DNA from 3 places in the Pseudomonas sp. UF-293 genome. Region 2 is predicted to be linked to each of the others. Evidence: predicted binding sites of a transcription regulator. Region 2 holds the regulator's gene; each other region holds the start of a gene.

What was found. The regulator sigma-54, encoded in region 2, starts transcription at its own class of promoters, with help from an activator protein. The targets are predictions, from matches to a motif close to ANTGGCATNNANNTTGCTNT.
Region 1: glnA (type I glutamate--ammonia ligase) is a predicted target of sigma-54. The motif match lies at 2,760-2,779, and genes of this name have one in related genera.
Region 3: glnK (P-II family nitrogen regulator) is a predicted target of sigma-54. The motif match lies at 1,691-1,710, and genes of this name have one in related genera.

The regions. Positions count from the first base shown of each region.
Region 1 covers NZ_JBSICA010000006.1:202,010-206,751, reverse strand. The annotation lists gene typA (translational GTPase TypA) at 1-951, opposite strand, end outside; gene thiI (tRNA uracil 4-sulfurtransferase ThiI) at 1,091-2,545, opposite strand; gene glnA (type I glutamate--ammonia ligase) at 2,873-4,279, shown strand; gene AC4IHP_RS09900 (DUF4124 domain-containing protein) at 4,557-4,742, shown strand, end outside.
Region 2 covers NZ_JBSICA010000012.1:32,051-36,792, forward strand. The annotation lists gene rapZ (RNase adapter RapZ) at 1-189, opposite strand, end outside; gene ptsN (PTS IIA-like nitrogen regulatory protein PtsN) at 192-656, opposite strand; gene hpf (ribosome hibernation-promoting factor, HPF/YfiA family) at 669-977, opposite strand; gene AC4IHP_RS15135 (RNA polymerase factor sigma-54) at 1,051-2,541, opposite strand; gene lptB (LPS export ABC transporter ATP-binding protein) at 2,708-3,433, opposite strand; gene lptA (lipopolysaccharide transport periplasmic protein LptA) at 3,433-3,978, opposite strand; gene lptC (LPS export ABC transporter periplasmic protein LptC) at 3,965-4,537, opposite strand; gene AC4IHP_RS15155 (KdsC family phosphatase) at 4,546-4,742, opposite strand, start outside.
Region 3 covers NZ_JBSICA010000001.1:389,177-393,918, reverse strand. The annotation lists gene AC4IHP_RS01800 (ammonium transporter) at 1-1,131, opposite strand, end outside; gene glnK (P-II family nitrogen regulator) at 1,169-1,507, opposite strand; gene AC4IHP_RS01790 (accessory factor UbiK family protein) at 1,902-2,162, shown strand; gene AC4IHP_RS01785 (HigA family addiction module antitoxin) at 2,375-2,644, opposite strand; gene AC4IHP_RS01780 (hypothetical protein) at 2,896-3,360, shown strand; partial or broken gene AC4IHP_RS01775 (YifB family Mg chelatase-like AAA ATPase) at 3,742-4,593, shown strand.

The DNA of each region.
Region 1 (4,742 bases), on a different contig from region 2:
TGGCGAGTCGTTTACCTGGAAGGTCATGGAAACGGTTGGCTCGTCAACGGTCAGCGGCTTCATCGCCTCGACGGTGTTGATATCGCACAGGGTGTCGGAGATGAACAGCTCGTCGAAGCCGCTGATGCAGACGATGTCGCCGGCTGCTGCTTCGTCAACGTCAATGCGGTGCAGACCGTGGTGACCCATCAGCTTCAGGATACGACCGTTGCGGCGCTTGCCGTCGGCGCTGATAGCGACAACCGGGGTGTTCGGCTTGACGCGACCACGAGCGATACGGCCAACACCGATAACACCCAGGAAGCTGTTGTAGTCCAGAGCGGAGATCTGCATCTGGAACGGACCGTCACGGTCAACGGCCGGAGGCGGAACGTGGTCGACTACTGCCTGGTACAGCGGAGTCATGTCTTCCGCCATGGCGGTGTGGTCCAGACCGGCAATACCGTTCAGGGCCGAAGCGTAAACAACCTGGAAGTCCAGTTGTTCTTCGGTCGCACCGAGGTTGTCGAACAGGTCGAAGATCTGGTCCAGAACCCAGTCCGGACGCGCGCCTGGACGGTCAACCTTGTTGATGACCACGATTGGACGCAGGCCGGCTTCGAAAGCCTTCTTGGTCACGAAACGGGTTTGCGGCATAGGGCCGTCTTGAGCGTCAACCAGCAGCAGAACGGAGTCGACCATCGACATTACGCGTTCAACTTCGCCGCCGAAGTCGGCGTGGCCCGGGGTGTCCACGATGTTGATGTGGTAGCCGTTCCAGTTGATGGCGGTGTTCTTCGCCAGAATGGTAATACCGCGCTCTTTTTCCTGGTCGTTGGAGTCCATCACGCGCTCGTCGTTGAGCTCGTTGCGCTCCAGGGTGCCGGATTGACGCAGGAGTTTGTCTACCAGGGTGGTTTTACCGTGGTCAACGTGGGCAATGATGGCGATGTTGCGTAGATTTTCGATCACTTGTGTATCTCGATCAGAGGATTCGGTTTGCTGACAAGTCATGGCAGCGATTAGCAGTAGTGTCCGGCATGGCCGTTACAGCTTGACGGCGGTGTCGGGGGGCCGGTGACGCAGGCCACAGGCAAACAGCCCCGGGCACTTAGCTCGGTCGATAAACGCGCACATTGGCATGCCCCTCACTGAGCAAATGGTGGGCATGCAGGCGACTCATCACGCCTTTGTCGCAATACAGCAGGTACTGGCGAGTAGGGTCCAGTTCCTTGAAACGTGCGTTCACTGCATAGAACGGCATCGTCTGTACCTCTATGCCAGCGAGCTCCAGCGGGTCATCCTCGGCGGCATCCGGGTGGCGGATGTCGATGACGATCTGACCGGCCAGCGCTTCGCTGACTTCTTCAATCTGCAAATCCTGGCCCAATTCGTCGATTACCCGATCGATCGGTACCAGTTTGGCGTTGGCGAGCGCACGCTCGAGCACCGCCATGTCGAATTCTTTCTCTTCGTGCTCAACCCGGCCACGCTTGGCGGCGGTCTTGGGATTGACCGAAATCACGCCGCAATATTCCGGCATGTGCCGGGCGAAATCGGCGGTGCCGATCTCGTTGGCAGTGTCGATGATGTCCTGCTTGTGCGCGACGATCAGCGGACGCAGCACCAGCTTGTCGGTCACGCAGTCGATCACTGACAGGTTCGGCAGCGTCTGGCTCGATACCTGGGAGATCGCTTCACCGGTCACCAGTGCATCGATGTGCAGGCGTTCGGCGATCTCGGACGAGGCGCGCAACATCATACGCTTCAAAACCACGCCCATATGACTGTTATCGACTTTGCCGAGAATTTCGCCCAGCACTTCCTCAAACGGCACACTGACAAATAGCACGCGTTGCGAGCTGCCGTATTTCTTCCAGATGAAGTGCGCGACTTCCATCACGCCCAATTCGTGGGCACGCCCGCCGAGATTGAAGAAGCAGAAGTGCGCCATCAGGCCGCGACGCATGATCTGGTAAGCCGCCACGGTCGAATCGAAGCCGCCTGACATCAATACCAGCGTCTGCTCCAGCGCACCCAGCGGGTAGCCGCCGATGCCGTTGTGCTGGCTGTGAATCACGAACAACCGTTTGTCGCGAACTTCGATACGGACTTCGATTTCCGGCGCTTTAAGGTCGATTCCGGCTGCACCACACTCGCGACGCAGCTTGCTGCCGACGTATTTTTCCACGTCCATCGAGCTGAACGCATGCTTGCCCGCGCGCTTGCAGCGCACCGAGAAAATCTTCCCGGCCAGCGCGTCGCCGTAGTGCTGTTTGCACTTTTCGGTGATGTCGTCGAAGTCGCCCAGCGGGTACTCGTCGATCTGCAGAAAATGCGCGATGCCCGGCATGCAGGTCAGGCGCTCACCCATCTCTTTCAAGGCTTTGGGGTCGGTAACGCGGGTTTCCAGCTCGAGATTGTCCCACACGCCGTTCACCACCACGGCCGGGTCCAGGTCACGGAGCACGGTGCGGATGTTCTTGGCCAACTGGCGGATGAATTTCGTCCGGACAGGTCGGCTTTTGATGGTGATCTCGGGGAAGACTTTTACGATTAGTTTCATGAAAACAGCGCGCGAACGGCCAGCCGAAAAAGGGGGGCGCGGATTATAGCGGAAATTGCTCAAGGTTTAACCAGTTAATGTGCAGAAGGTTTTGCTTGCACCAAAACAGGTCATTTCTGAATTTAAACGCAACATTAAGGGGCGGGATTTGTCGATTCATAGGCTCGCGCGCCTTAATAAGCGTGAATTTGGGGCAAAAAACCCATGCTGGGGCACTGGCATGCAATTTGCTCCCTTGTGAGGCAGGTTGCCTTGGCAGAGTATTCGCGCCGGCATCACCATTATTAAGGGCATCCACTACCCGCCCTAATTCACCCGGAGGACACTATGTCGAAGTCGGTTCAACTCATCAAAGATCATGACGTCAAGTGGATTGATCTGCGCTTCACGGACACCAAAGGCACTCAGCACCACGTGACCATGCCGGCTCGCGATGCGCTGGATGACGACTTCTTCGAAGTCGGCAAGATGTTCGACGGTTCCTCCATCTCCGGCTGGAAAGGCATCGAAGCCTCCGACATGATCCTGATGCCGGTCGACGAAACTGCCGTACTCGATCCGTTCACCGAAGACCCAACTCTGATTCTGGTCTGCGACATCATCGAGCCTTCGAGCATGCAAGGCTACGATCGCGACCCACGTGCGATCGCCAAGCGCGCCGAAGAGCACCTGAAAGCTACCGGTATCGGTGACACCGTATTCGCAGGCCCAGAGCCTGAGTTCTTCATCTTTGACTCGGTGAAATTCAAGTCGGACATCTCCGGCTCGATGTTCAAGATCTACTCCGAGCAAGGTTCGTGGATGTCCGACCAGGACATCGAAGGCGGCAACAAGGGTCACCGTCCAGGCGTGAAAGGCGGCTACTTCCCGGTTCCACCGTTCGACCACGACCACGAAATCCGTACCGCCATGTGCAACGCACTGGAAGAAATGGGTCAGTCGGTTGAAGTTCACCACCACGAAGTGGCAACTGCCGGCCAGAACGAAATCGGCGTCAAGTTCAACACCCTGGTGAAGAAAGCTGACGAAGTTCAGACCCTGAAGTACGTTGTGCACAACGTTGCCGACGCTTACGGCCGCACCGCGACCTTCATGCCGAAGCCACTGTACGGCGACAACGGTTCGGGCATGCACGTGCACATGTCGATCTGGAAAGACGGCAAGAACACCTTCGCAGGTGAAGGCTATGCCGGCCTGTCCGATACCGCTCTGTATTTCATCGGCGGCATCATCAAACACGGTAAGGCCCTGAACGGCTTCACCAACCCGGCGACCAACTCCTACAAGCGTCTGGTGCCAGGCTTCGAAGCTCCGGTAATGCTGGCCTACTCGGCGCGCAACCGTTCCGCTTCGATCCGTATTCCATACGTGTCGAGCCCGAAAGCCCGCCGTATCGAAGCACGCTTCCCGGATCCGGCTGCCAACCCGTACCTGGCTTTCGCAGCGCTGCTGATGGCCGGTCTGGACGGTATCCAGAACAAGATCCACCCAGGCGACGCCGCTGACAAGAACCTGTACGACCTGCCGCCTGAAGAGGCGAAAGAGATCCCACAGGTTTGCGGCAGCCTGAAAGAAGCCCTGGAAGAGCTGGATAAGGGCCGCGCCTTCCTGACCAAGGGCGGCGTGTTCTCCGACGACTTCATCGACGCTTACATCGCGCTGAAATCGGAAGAAGAAATCAAGGTTCGCACCTTCGTACACCCACTGGAATATGAGCTGTACTACAGCTGCTGATCCGATAGCGCTGCGCAAGTGGCGCGCCAGAAAGAGGCCTTCTTCGGAAGGCCTTTTTTATTGCCCGACGCAATGCATTTCTCATGTGGGAGCGAGCCTGTTCGCGAAGGCGGTAGGTCATTGAAGGTGATGTTGGCTGATACGACGCCTTCGCGAGCAGGCTCGCTCCCACCGGGGATTTGTGGTGTTTGAATAATCTCTGGATGCTTCGCCAGTTGGGCCAACCGCCCCACCTGTCCTATGCTGCTACCCATCGCTTCCAACCCCGGTCGATTTCATGGGTCGCACGTTTCTCTCCATTCTGCTGCTGATCGCCCTGCCCGCCGCCGCGCAGATCTACAAGTACACCGACGCCAACGGCAACACCGCGTACAGCAATCAGCCGCCGGACGGCGTGCAGGCGCAACCGGTCGAGTTGCCACCACTCAACCGGGTCGAGCCGCAAGCACCGAGTGCGCCGCAA
Region 2 (4,742 bases):
GTTGCGTGCGTCGATCGACACGGCGACCAGCGGCTGCGCCAGCTCCGTGTGAATCAGCGCCCGCTCGGCCAGTTCCGGCAGCAAACCGGCCGGCAGATTGTCGATGCAGTAGTAGCCGTTGTCCTCAAGGACATTCAGGGCGGTACTTTTACCCGAGCCCGAACGGCCACTGACAATGATCAAACGCATGATTAGTGCCCGTTCTGCTCGTCCAGTACAACCTGGTACAAGGCTTCATTGCTCGGAGCGCTGCGCAATTTGTCGCGCACTTCCTTGCGGTCGAGCATGCTGGCGATCTGGCGCAGCAACTCCAGATGCGCATCGGTCGCGGCTTCCGGGACCAGCAGCACAAACAACAGGTCAACCGGGGCGCCGTCGATGGCGTCGAAATCGATCGGGGCTTCGAGGTGCAACAGGGCGCTCACCGGTCCCGCGCAGCCTTTGAGGCGGCAGTGGGGGATGGCGATGCCGTTGCCAAAACCGGTGGAGCCGAGTTTTTCACGGGCGATCAGCGCCTCGAAAACATCCTGCATCGCCAGATCCGGCACTTCGCGGTGGATCAGGTTGGCAATTTGTTCGAGGGCTTTTTTCTTGCTGCCGCCCGGCGCGTTCACCTGGGAACGGCCGGGGGTCAGGATGGTTTCAAGTCGGATCATGGGATAGGGGTGTTAACGACCGGTTGCGCCCTGGAGGAGGCTCTGGGTCTTTTCCTTATGCTTTTTGAGTTGGCGATCCAGCTTGTCGGTGAGTGAGTCGATCGCAGCGTACATGTCGGTATCTTCTGCGTTGGCGACCACTTCGCTGCCGGGGATATGCAAGGTGGCTTCGATCTTCTGCTTCAGCTTTTCGACGCACATCGTGACTTGCACGTTGGTGATCTTGTCGAAATGTCGCTCCAGTCGTTGGAGTTTTTCCTCGATGTAGGAACGCAGAGGTTGGGTCACTTCCAGTTGGTGTCCACTGATGTTGACTTGCATACAGCTTCTCCTTCGTTGCCAGTGCATAAAGCGGCAGGCCGAAAAGCCTGCCACTGGAACGCTGTAACGTGGCTTACATCAACCGCTTGCGTTCGCTCGAAGGCGCGATTCCGAGGGATTCGCGGTACTTGGCGACGGTGCGGCGAGCCACCTGAATGCCTTGTGCCTCCAGTAAACCAGCGATCTTGCTGTCACTCAACGGCTTTTTCTGATTTTCCGCGGCTACCAGTTTCTTGATGATCGCGCGAATCGCCGTGGACGAGCATTCGCCGCCTTCGGAGGTGCTGACGTGGCTGGAGAAAAAGTATTTCAGCTCATAAATACCGCGCGGGGTATGCATGAACTTTTGCGTGGTCACCCGGGAAATCGTCGATTCGTGCATGCCGACCGCTTCGGCGATGTCATGCAGCACCAGCGGCTTCATCGCTTCGTCGCCGTATTCGAGGAAACCGCGCTGATGTTCGACGATCTGCGTGGCCACTTTCATCAGGGTTTCGTTGCGGCTCTGCAGGCTCTTGATGAACCAGCGGGCTTCCTGCAGCTGGTTGCGCATGAAAGTGTTGTCGGCGCTGGTGTCGGCACGTTTCACAAAACCGGCGTACTGGGCGTTGACCCGCAGGCGTGGCACCGATTCCTGGTTCAGCTCGACCAGCCAGCGCTCGTTGTCCTTGCGCACGATCACATCGGGAATGACGTATTCGGCTTCGGTCGATTCGATCTGCGAGCCCGGACGCGGATTGAGGCTCTGTACCAGCTCGATGACCTGGCGCAGCTCGTCTTCCTTGAGCTTCATGCGGCGCATCAACTGGCTGTAATCGCGGCTGCCCAGCAGGTCGATGTAATCGGCGACGAGGCGCTTGGCCTCAGCCAGCCACGGTGTTTTGGCCGGCAACTGGCGAAGTTGCAGGAGCAGGCATTCGCTGAGGTTGCGGGCGCCGATCCCGGCGGGCTCAAATTGCTGGATGCGATGCAGGACGGCTTCGATTTCATCGAGCTCGATGTCCAGTTCCGGATCGAACGCTTCAAGAATTTCTTCGAGTGTTTCGTCCAGATAGCCCTGATTGTTGATGCAGTCGATCAGAGTCACGGCGATCAAGCGATCGGTGTCGGACATCGGTGCCAGGTTCAGTTGCCACAGCAGATGGCTTTGCAGGCTCTCGCCGGCCGACGTGCGGGTGGTGAAATCCCACTCGTCGTCATCGCTGCTGGGCAGGCTGCTGGCGCTGGTCTGGTAGACGTCTTCCCACGCGGTATCCACGGGGAGTTCGTTAGGGATGCGTTCGTTCCATTCGCCATCCTCAAGGTTGTCCACCGTCGGGGCGGTTTCCTGGTAGGAGGGTTCCTGTATTTCGGCGGGCTTCTGTTCGGCGTTGTCGGCCAGAGGATCGGCGTTGTCGAAGTCGTCGCCTTCTTCCTGGCGCTCGAGCATCGGATTGGATTCCAGAGCCTCCTGGATCTCCTGTTGCAGGTCCAGGGTCGACAATTGGAGCAGACGGATGGCCTGTTGCAGCTGCGGTGTCATCGTCAGCTGCTGGCCCATTCTCAAGACTAGCGATGGTTTCATGGCAGGGGCTTAACACCTTATTCGCCGGCGCTTTGCGCCATCCACTACAGGGCGCCGAAGCGCCAAACTTAAGCAAATTATATGCCTGAAACTGAAGTGTTTGCCTAGAGCGCTGTAACAATTAAAGCGGATAAATGCGCCTTGAATCGATACAGCGCTGTCGCGCTTACAGGCGGAACTCGTGACCCAGATACACTTCCTTGACCAGATCGTTGGCCAGGATGGTCTCGGCATCACCTTCGGCGATCAGTTGACCGTCGTTGACGATGTAAGCGGTTTCGCAGATATCCAGCGTCTCACGGACGTTGTGGTCGGTGATCAGCACACCGATGCCCTTGGCCTTGAGGTGGTGGATGATCTGCTTGATGTCGCCGACCGAGATCGGGTCGACACCGGCGAACGGTTCGTCGAGCAGGATGAATTTCGGCGCAGTGGCCAGGGCACGAGCGATTTCCACCCGGCGGCGCTCACCACCGGACAGGCTCATGCCGAGGTTGTCGCGGATGTGGCTGATGTGGAATTCCTGCAGCAGGCTTTCCAGCTCCTTGCGCCGACCGGCCTTGTCGAGTTCCGGGCGGGTCTCGAGGATCGCCATGATGTTGTCGGCAACCGACAGTTTGCGGAAGATCGAAGCTTCTTGCGGCAGATAGCCGATACCGGCCTTGGCGCGGCCGTGCATCGGCTGGTGGCTGACGTCCAGGTCATCGATCAGCACGCGGCCCTGATCGGCCTGCACCAGGCCGACGATCATGTAGAAGCACGTCGTCTTGCCGGCGCCGTTCGGGCCGAGCAGGCCGACGATCTGCCCGCTGTCGATCGACAAGCTGACGTCACGCACGACCTGGCGGCTTTTATAGGCCTTGGCCAGGTGCTGAGCTTTCAGAGTTGCCATTACTGGGATTTCTCTTCGGTTTTCTTCTTCGGCTGGATCACCATGTCGATGCGCGGACGCGATTCGGTGACCTTGCTGCCCGTGGCGCGACCGGCGCTGGCCAGTTTCTTCACGGTGTCGTAGACGATTTTCTCGCCCTGAGTGGTGTTGTTGTCCTTGTCGACAACCTTGGCCTTGTCGATCAGTACGACGCGGTTTTGCGCGGCATGGTACTGAATCGTCACACCCCAGCCCTGTACAGGCTTGGTGTCGCCAGCAGTCTGCATCTGTTCGAAGTAGGCGAGGTTGCCGACTGAAGTCACCACGTCGATATCACCGGTCGGGGTGCGGGTGATGGTCACAGTGTTGCCGGTGACCTTCATCGAACCCTGGGTAATGATCACGTCACCTTTATAGGTGGCGATGCCATTCTTGTCGTCCAGTTGGGCGTCGTCGGCCTGAATGCGGATAGGCTGCTGCTGATCGTTCGGCAGGGACCAGGCGCTCGCGCTTCCCAGTGCTGCGCCCAGACTGAGCAAAATAGGGAGGGTTTTAACGAGCCTCATACTGTCCTCTTACGTTCGATTGCAGGTGTATCCTGCTGTCCTTCAGGTACGCTTTCATTCCGACGCCAGTCGACACGCCACCAGCGCCCTCGATTCTAACGGGTTGCGCAGTCTGCGCATATTCCTGCTGCGGGAACACGGTCATGCGGGTGCTGGTGATCAGGGTGCCGCGCTTTTTCTCATCGGTGCGCTGCACGCGGACCGAATCGATCAATTCCACTTCGGTACCGCCCGAGTTCACTTCGCCGCGTTCGCTGGTCACGTGCCAGGGGAAGTCGGTACCGCGATACATGTTCAAGTCAGGCTTGGTCACCAGGGTTACATCGGTCGCCTTGACGTGCTCGGCCTTGTCGGAAGTCATCTCGTACTGCACCTTGCCGTCGGGCAGGTACTGAATGGTGTGCGTGTTGGTCGCGTACCAGTCGATCGGATTCTCGGCGGTCGAGACCGGCGGCTTGTCGAGGAAGCGCTCCGGGCTGATGTTCCAATAGCCGACCGCAGCGAAAATCGCCGCGATGCAGCCGAACAGCAGGAAGTTGCGAAACTTTTTGCTAAACATGGTCAGGCTCACAGGTACGCGGCGTTGGCCGCTTCGAGGCGGCCCTGGGCGCGCAGGATCAATTCGCAGAATTCGCGGGCGGCACCCTCGCCGCCACGGGCGCGGGTAACGCCGTGGGCGTGTTCGCGGACGAAATCGGCAGCGTTGGCCACCGCCATGCCCAGCCCTACACGGCGGATTACCGGCAAGTCTGGCAGATCGTCAC
Region 3 (4,742 bases), on a different contig from region 2:
TGCCGGTGCGGCAAACACACCGGTGAGGATCGCGCCGAGGATACCGCCGATGCCGTGCACGCCGAAGGCGTCCAGGGAATCGTCATAGCCGAGTTTGCGTTTCAGGGTGGTGGCGCAGAAGAAGCACACCACGCCTGCGGCAAGACCGATCACCAGTGCACCCATCGGGCCCACGGTGCCAGCGGCTGGAGTGATCGCGACCAGACCGGCAACCACACCCGAAGCAATACCCAGTGCGCTTGGCTTGCCGTGGGTGACCCACTCGGCAAACATCCAGCCCAGTGCCGCAGCGGCAGTGGCGATCTGGGTAACTAGCATGGCCATACCGGCAGTGCCGTTGGCAGCAGCAGCGGAACCGGCGTTGAAGCCGAACCAGCCGACCCACAGCATCGCCGCGCCCATCAGCGTGTAGCCGAGGTTATGCGGAGCCATTGGTGTGGTCGGGAAGCCTTTGCGCTTGCCCAGTACCAGGCACGCCACCAGACCGGCGATACCGGCGTTGATGTGCACCACGGTGCCACCGGCGAAGTCGAGCACGCCCCAGTCCCACATCAGGCCGCCGTTACCGGACCAGACCATGTGCGCGATCGGTGCATAAACCAGAGTGAACCAGATGCCCATGAAGATCAGCATCGCAGAGAACTTCATGCGCTCGGCGAACGCACCGACGATCAGCGCCGGGGTGATGATCGCGAAGGTCATCTGGAAGGTGATGAACACCGCCTCGGGGAACAGCGCCGCCGGGCCGGTGATGCTCGAAGGCGTGACACCGGCGAGGAACGCCTTGCCCATGCCGCCGAAGAACGAATTGAAGTTGACGACGCCCTGCTCCATGCCGGTAGTGTCGAAGGCAATGCTGTAGCCATAAATGACCCACAGGATGCTGATCAGACCGGTAATGGCGAAGCACTGCATCAGCACGGAAAGAATGTTTTTCGAGCGAACCATACCGCCGTAGAACAGCGCCAGGCCGGGGATGGTCATGAACAGCACGAGCGCTGTCGAGGTAAGCATCCAGGCGGTGTCGCCGGAATTGAGGACTGGCGCTGCCACTTCGTCTGCCGCCATGGCGATGCCGGGCATTACGATGGACAACAGGGCGCCTAGCCCTGCGAATTTACGCAGAGTCATATTGTTTTCTCCTGGGGCGTTGGGTTTGTGGCGGCGCTTAGATCGCGTCGGTATCGGTTTCGCCGGTACGGATGCGGATCGCCTGTTCCAGATTGACCACGAAGATCTTGCCGTCACCGATCTTGCCGGTGTTGGCCGCCTTGGTTATCGCCTCGATAACCCGATCCAGATCCTTGTCGTCGATGGCCACGTCGATTTTCACCTTGGGCAGAAAATCGACCACATATTCCGCGCCGCGATACAGCTCGGTGTGACCCTTCTGCCGGCCGAAGCCTTTGACTTCAGTAACGGTAATGCCCTGCACGCCGATTTCGGACAGCGACTCGCGCACGTCGTCCAACTTGAACGGCTTGATGATGGCAGTGACTAGCTTCATGAAACTCTCTCCCGAATTGGTGGACTTGCCCCAGGAAAACAAACCCGTCTCAAGTCTAAGCGCAGTGCCTGGCTTTGTAACGCATCGTTGACGCCAGCTAACCGCATCAGACGAAACTCCCCGCTTCGTCTGCCGCACTGCATTCGTCACAGCGACTGCATCAGTGCATGGGTCGAGGGTGACTAAGCAGAAACCTTGCCAGCTCGGCAAAAACCCTGCATTTCAATCTCTTGGGCCCTGTTGCAAGCGCTCGGGCAGAAAAGCTTTTGCCGATACGCACAACAACGGTGCGCCACCGTCCGTCCCCCTGCGCGAAAAGCGTGCATCCGTGCAACGGGATTGACTATAGACACTGCGTGATACACTGCCGGCCATTGTTTCCAGGACATTTCCCATGCTCGCGCCCAAAGACTTCCTCGACGCCCTGAGCGGCACCGCCTCCCGCCTGTTCAGCGGCGACACGCCACTGCCGAAAGCCGAAATCGAAAGCCAGTTCAAAATGCTGCTGCAGAGTGCCTTCAGCAAACTTGATCTGGTCAGCCGGGAAGAATTCGATAGTCAGATGGTGGTGCTGGCGCGCACCCGTGCACGGCTTGAGAGTCTGGAAGCGAAGGTTGCCGAGATGGAAGCGAAGCTGACACCGCCCGCGGAATAACCCGCGTCCCCTGTAGGAGCTGCCGAAGGCTGCGATCTTTTGATCTTCAGCCCTTCAACCATCCCCGCAACCTCCTACAACCTGCACCACCGCCGTCCGATTGCGCTAAAAAGCCCAGGTTTCTAAGCTCATCTGATGCTGAATGTTCAGCAGAGGGTTTGGCGACCAGGGCAGGGCCATGGTGGAAAAGGGCTTCGCGGATGCTGCAATCGCTATAAACCCGCATGCCGGAGCTGGGCCCCGCGCAAATCGTAAGTCGATTGGAGATTCATCCAGAACTCAGGCGTAGTGTTGAGATGAGTGGCAAGGCTGATTGCCAGATCGGCGCAGATCCTGAGCTGGCATTTCACAAGCTCTTCGATCTCGCTTTCGGGCCATTTCGTGGGCATGGCCAGATCCATGACGGTCATGCTCAACGGCTCCATGAATTCCTTATTCAGAACCTCGCCCGGAAGAATCGGGCGCATACCATTGCGGTCCACTTTTCGCCTCCAGAGGCTGCGTTGAGTGGCCAAAGTGGAACATCCGACTCCCGGTACAAGACCTTCACACCCCTTTCGCCAGCGTCCTACAAATATTAGGGCATGGCCCTACAAACATCAGCGTCTGCGCCTGATTCCGTGAGTTCTTCGCTGTGATTAGGCTGGTGGCTTTCGCCTGCGCTGGTCGATCCTATTCGTCGAGTTCCAGGCGATACACATTGATCGCCAGACACTCTGGTTCTGGATCCCTCTTGTCTGATTTGCTCAAGCTCAAAGAAAACACGCTGGTTCAGCATCCAGATGGTGGTTACATTTTTGGCACGATCCCCGATATGCCAAAATTCGGCTTGCCAGGCGGGGAGATTTATCTGCGGGTAGGTATCCACCGTCGAGCGAATAGTGGTTTTGGCGTAGTGCACATTTGGGAAGCCCATAATGCCGATTTGCTCAAGCATGGTTGCCAGACTGCCGATGGGGTAGCAGCGATTGTTGCGAAAATGATCGTCCCGGGAGCACAAATCTATTGTGAGTTCAAAGAACAGCGATGTGGAAACAGGGTCGCGGTACTAAGGACTTCTATGGGAACACTGATTCTTGAACCGCGACACGAGCGCGCCACAGGATTTGGTTACTTCGTGGTGACTTGGTACCCGCAAAAACGCGCACATGGCACGTTAGTGGGGCAGATACCACGAGCACCGTCAAATCAGAAATAAAAAAAGCGTCCGATGGACGCCTTTTAAGTATTTTTTGAGGAGTAGTCGCAGCGATTCTTTAGCTCCGGGCTTTACAGCCTTGGGTTCAGAATCCGACAGGCTAGCCCGTCGTCACTACTTCAGAGAAACCAGCTTTCTCTGCTGCCAAAAATGCGGGGGAGCTTTTGCTGGTGCCCAGTCCCGACGAATGCGCAGTTGCAGTCCTCGAATGGGATGATCCTTCAATGCCGGGCGAGAGTCAACGCTCTAATTCAGGCAAGCAGTGACAGCCCATCGGGTCTGGATACGTCTTGTAAACCTCTATTTCAGCAGTGAAACCCGGCTCAACTACCCTTCAAAAACCCGCAGGAAGCGGCTCCCGATTCAGCTCAAGGAACGACCATGTCCCTCTCCATTGTCCACAGCCGCGCCCAGGTTGGCGTGGAAGCTCCAGCCGTCACTGTCGAAGTCCACCTGGCCAACGGCCTGCCGTCGCTGACCATGGTCGGCCTGCCTGAAGCGGCGGTGAAGGAAAGCAAGGATCGGGTGCGCAGCGCGATCATCAATTCCGGGCTGCAATTTCCGGCGCGGCGGATCACCTTGAATCTGGCGCCGGCGGATCTGCCCAAGGATGGCGGACGCTTCGATCTGGCGATTGCCTTGGGGATTTTGTCGGCCAGTGTGCAGGTGCCCTGCCTGACGCTGGACGATGTGGAATGTCTGGGTGAGTTGGCGCTGTCAGGTGCCGTGCGGCCGGTGCGTGGTGTGCTGCCGGCAGCACTGGCGGCGCGCAAGGCCGGGCGGGCGCTGGTGGTGCCTCGAGCGAATGCTGAGGAGGCATGTCTGGCGTCGGGGTTGAAGGTGTTTGCGGTGGATCATTTGTTGGAAGCGGTGGCTCATTTCAATGGGCATACGCCGGTGGAGCCTTACGTTTCCGATGGTTTGATGCACGCTGCCAAGCCCTATCCCGACCTCAACGAGGTGCAGGGTCAAACAGCCGCAAAGCGCGCACTGCTGATTGCCGCTGCGGGGGCACATAACCTGTTGTTCAGCGGGCCGCCGGGCACTGGCAAGACATTGCTGGCCAGTCGTTTGCCGGGGTTGCTGCCACCGCTTTCCGAATGCGAGGCGCTGGAAGTGGCAGCGATTCAATCGGTCGCCAGCGGGGTACCCCTGACTCACTGGCCGCAACGCCCCTTCCGCCAGCCCCACCACTCCGCATCCGGGCCAGCACTGGTCGGTGGCAGCTGTAGGTTTCGGAAATAGATGCGACTTTTTGGAAATTAATGCGACGGACTTTAAGCTCTAACGATGGCTTCACAGTGGTCTAGGAGACCTTCACATTCTCAAGCGGTAGGTACTATATATCGAAATTAGGGAGTTTATGCTCAAGACATAAACTT